DNA from 2 places in the Bradyrhizobium sp. 186 genome. Region 1 is predicted to be linked to the other one. Evidence: predicted binding sites of a transcription regulator. Region 1 holds the regulator's gene; the other holds the start of a gene.
What was found. The regulator PhoB, encoded in region 1, activates phosphate uptake and scavenging genes when phosphate is short. The targets are predictions, from matches to a motif close to TGTCATNNANCTGTCAT.
Positions count from the first base shown of each region.

Region 2: phnF (phosphonate metabolism transcriptional regulator PhnF) is a predicted target of PhoB. The motif match lies at 1,026-1,042, and genes of this name have one in related genera.

Region 1 is NZ_CP082164.1:532,436-534,632, reverse strand. It holds gene IVB18_RS02395 (GcrA family cell cycle regulator) at 1-330, shown strand, start outside; gene phoB (phosphate regulon transcriptional regulator PhoB) at 632-1,339, opposite strand; gene phoU (phosphate signaling complex protein PhoU) at 1,362-2,078, opposite strand; gene pstB (phosphate ABC transporter ATP-binding protein PstB) at 2,090-2,197, opposite strand, start outside.
Region 2 is NZ_CP082164.1:9,703,430-9,705,626, reverse strand. It holds gene phnE (phosphonate ABC transporter, permease protein PhnE) at 1-61, shown strand, start outside; gene phnF (phosphonate metabolism transcriptional regulator PhnF) at 260-991, opposite strand; gene phnG (phosphonate C-P lyase system protein PhnG) at 1,099-1,563, shown strand; gene phnH (phosphonate C-P lyase system protein PhnH) at 1,568-2,176, shown strand; gene IVB18_RS46380 (carbon-phosphorus lyase complex subunit PhnI) at 2,181-2,197, shown strand, end outside.

The sequences.
Region 1 (2,197 bases):
CCGCGCAAGGCGCGCCCCGCGCAGCATATGATGCGGGTAACCCGTCCGATCTCGCGCGGCAACACCGCGCTGGCGCAGGCCTTCGAGGTCGAGGAGGAGCCGGATCCGGTCACCTACGACAACGTGGTGCCGATGAGCCAGCGGTTGTCGCTGCTCGAACTGAACGAGGCGACCTGCCACTGGCCGGTCGGCGATCCCTCGAGCCCGGACTTCTTCTTCTGCGGCGGCAGGGCGCTCTCGGGCCTGCCCTATTGCGCCCAGCATTCGCGTGTTGCGTACCAGCCGGCAGCTGATCGTCGCCGCGCACCGGCCAAGCCGGGGCCGCGCTGAGCTGGTCGGCGATCAAGGCTTCACCGTCCAGGCGACGGCAGCTCGACTGACGACGGCAAACTCCATTCGCTGTCGTCCTGGACAAGCGCGCGGAGCAGCGCGCAGATCCGGGACCCATAGCCACCGAAAGATGTAGTTATGGGGACTCGGAGTGACCTTTTTCGCGCAACAACCACTCCCTGTGGTTGTGGGTCCCGGATCTGCGCTCCGCTCTGGACAACGCTGCGCGTTGCCAGGAGCTACGCTTGTCCGGGACGACGGCTGAGATTGTAGCCGCAGCCAAACTCAAGCCCGCTAAAATTTACGCCTGCTCCGCCTTCGCGAAACGATCGTCCAGCGCGTAGCCGGCGCCGCGGACGGTGCGGATCGGGTCCTGCTCGCGGCCGAGATTGAGCAGCTTGCGCAGACGGCCGATGTGGACGTCGACGGTACGCTCGTCAATATAGATGTCGCGGCCCCAGACGCTGTCGAGCAGTTGCTCGCGCGAGAACACCCGACCCGGATGTTCCAGGAAGAACTCCAGCAGGCGATATTCGGTCGGGCCGAGATCGATCGGCCGGCCCGAGCGCGCCACGCGGCGCTTCTCCCGGTCGAGCTCGATATCGCCAAAAGCGAGCACGGTGGCAAGCCGCTCCGGGCTTGCGCGCCTGAGCAGGCCCTTCACGCGCGCCAGGAGCTCCGGCACCGAGAACGGCTTGACGATGTAGTCGTCGGCGCCGGTCGCGAGCCCGCGCACCCGCTCGCTCTCCTCACCGCGGGCGGTGAGCATGATGATCGGGAGCTGCTTAGTATCCGGCCGGGTGCGAAGCCGCCGGCACAGCTCGATGCCGGACAGCCCGGGCAGCATCCAGTCGAGCACGATCAGGTCGGGGATATGCTCCTTGAGACGGGTGTCGGCGTCGTCGCCGCGCATCACCGTCTCGACGTCATAGCCGTCGCCTTCGAGGTTGTAGCGGAGAAGCTCGGTCAGAGCTTCCTCGTCCTCAACCACCATAATGCGTGCGCCCATGGTGTCGTCGCTCCTTAACTATTCAAGTATTCGGGACCGTCGTGGCGAAGGTCGTCATGTCGCCCTTCGGACGCTTGTCGGTCATGGCCTGACCTTCGATCATGTAGAACACGGTCTCGGCGATGTTGGTGGAGTGGTCGCCGATCCGCTCGATGTTCTTGGCGCAGAACATCAGATGGATGCAGAACGAGATGTTGCGTGGATCCTCCATCATATAGGTGAGGAGCTCGCGGAACAGCGAGGTGCAGATGGCGTCGACTTCCTCGTCGCCTTTCCACACCGCCATCGCCGCCGGCAAATCATGCGCGGCATAGGCGTCCAGCACCGACTTGACTTGCTGCTGCACGAGGTCGGTCATGTGCTCCAGGCCGCGGAACAGCTTGAGCGGATGGAAATCCGTCTCCAGCGCCGCGACGCGCTTGCCCATGTTCTTGGCGAGATCGCCGATCCGCTCGAGATCCGTCGCAACGCGCATGGCGCCGACGATCTCGCGCAGATCCACCGCCATCGGCTGGCGGCGGGCGATGGTCAGTACGGCGCGCTCCTCGATGCGCTTCTGGAGCACGTCGATCTCGACGTCGGTTGCGACCACGCGCTGGCCGAGCGCGACGTCGCGCCGGATCAGCGCGTCGACGGAATCGACGATCATGCGCTCGGCAATCCCGCCCATCTCGGCGACCAGCCGGGTGAGTTCCTGGAGGTCGGTGTCGAAGGCCTTTGCGGTATGTTCAGAACCCATGTCCCGTCTCCTCAGCCGAACCGGCCAGTGATGTAATCCTGCGTGCGCCGATCGGTCGGCGACGTGAAGATCTTGCTGGTGTCGTCGAACTCGATCAGCTCGCCGAGATACATGAAGGC
Region 2 (2,197 bases), 1.2 Mb from region 1:
GATCGACTTCATCTCGGGGAAGCTCCGTTTCGCCATCATCGGCCGGCGGGCGGTGGCGTAGCTCAGGAGCGAGTCGCGACTCTCTTCCTTCTCCCCTTGTGGGAGAAGGTGGCGCGAAGCACCGGATGAGGGGTCTCTGTCCGCGAACTCAAACAGGCGTTGGCGCTCGCGGAGAGAGACCCCTCACCCGGATCGCATCTCCGATGCGATCCGACCTCTCCCACAAGGGGAGAGGTGCACCGACTGCGTGGCCGCACGCTCACCCGTTCTCCACCAGAAACTCCACCCGCTCCGCGGCGAAGCGCGAGTGCTTGATCACCAGCGGCTTGCCTTCGAGATCGAGGTCGGTTGCGTCGACCACCAGGATCGGCCGGCCGAGCAGGAGATCGAGCCGGGCGGCATCGGTCGCGTCCACGATGCCGGCCGTGATGCGGGTTGCGCCTCGGCGGTAGTCGCGGACGCCGTAATGCTCGAGCAACTTCGTCATGGAGCGCGTCGTCGCGAATACAGCCCCCGCGCCCGGAAACAGTTCTGCTGACAGCCAGGTGGTGGAGACGCAGATCGGCGTGCGGTCGGCGAGGCGAATGGCCTCGATCCGGACCAGCGGTGCGCCGACCTTCAGGCCAAGCTCCCGCGCGAGCTCGCGGGTCGCGACGTCTTCGGAGGCCTCGATCAACTGGCCGCGCGGCTCGCGGCCGCCGGCGCCGACGATCTCGGAGAAGCGGGTACGCGAGCGCAGCGGGTAAGCGAGACGTTGGGCCTCGACATAGGTTCCGCTGCCGCGCTCGGCGCGCACCAGGCCGCGCTCGGCAAGCGCGGCCAGCGCGCGCCGCACCGTGTGGCGGTTCACGCGATAGGTTTCGGCGATCTCCATTTCGCCCGGCAACTTTTCGCCGGCGGCAAAGCGGCCGTCAGCGATGCCGCGCTCGATGCCGTCGGCAACCAGGCGCCACAGCGCGACGCCCGAAGAGGCAATGTCTTGCATGCTCATATCGCTGGTCAGCCTAGCCCGGAAATCACGCCTCTGTCACGAAACAGTCATGGCATTCTCGTATCAAGTTGTCTATTATCATAGACAACTTGAATTCGACAAGTTCGGTGGATTCGGTGACGCAGAACAACAACCAGCAAGCCCAGCGCAAGGCCTCAATGGCCGTGCTGGCGCACGCGGAGGCGGGCGAGATCGCCGCTCGCCTCCGCACTCTCTCTTTGCCCGACCATCAGGATCTGCGCGAGCCGGAAAATGGCCTCGTCATGCTGCGCGGTCGCGTCGGCGGCGACGGCGCGCCGTTCAATCTGGGCGAAGCAACGGTGTCGCGGGCCGCGGTGCGGCTTGCGAGCGGCGAGGTCGGCTTCGGCTACGCGCTCGGGCGCAACAGTGAGAAGGCGCGGCTGATCGCATTATGCGATGCACTGGTGCAGTCGCGGGATTTTAGCGTGGCCGTCGAGCGGGACGTTATCGCGCCGTTGCGCGAGCAGCTTAGGATGCGACGCAAGCAGGCGGCGGCCGAGACCGCCGCGACGAAGGTTGATTTTTACACCATGGTGCGCGGTGAGGGGTGAGGCCATGACCACGATTGCGGAACTGCCGCCGGGTTTCGTCGACAAGGTCTTGTCGGCGCAATCGACTTTTCGCTCGGTCATGGATGCGATGGCGCGACCGGGCTCGGTCCAGCGCATCGTGCCGATGGCGGGAGCGCCCGGACCGATGATGCGCGGCACGGCCGCGATTGCGCTGACGCTGTTCGATCACGATACGCCGCTCTGGCTCGACGCGCCGATGTCGGAAAGCTCCGACGTCGTGAAATGGCTAAAATTCCATACCGGCGCGCCGGTCATCCAGGATTCCTCGATCGCGAGCTTTGCGTTGATCAGCGACGGCGCCGCGCTGCCGGGGTTCGAGCGCCTCGCGCTCGGCACCAACGAATATCCGGACCGTTCGACCACCTTGATCCTCCAGGTTGACAGCCTGGACGCCGGGCGCAGCTTCGAGCTGCGTGGCCCGGGCATCGACGGCGCCGCAACGCTCCATGCGACGATCGGGCCGGCGGATCTGTTCGAACGGCTGCGCATCAACGAGGCGCTGTTTCCGCGCGGCATCGACGTGGTGCTGGTCGCCGATGATGCCGTGGTTGCGATCCCGCGTACCGCGCGTGTCGCGAACAAGGGAAGCTAGTCACATGTATGTCGCGGTCAA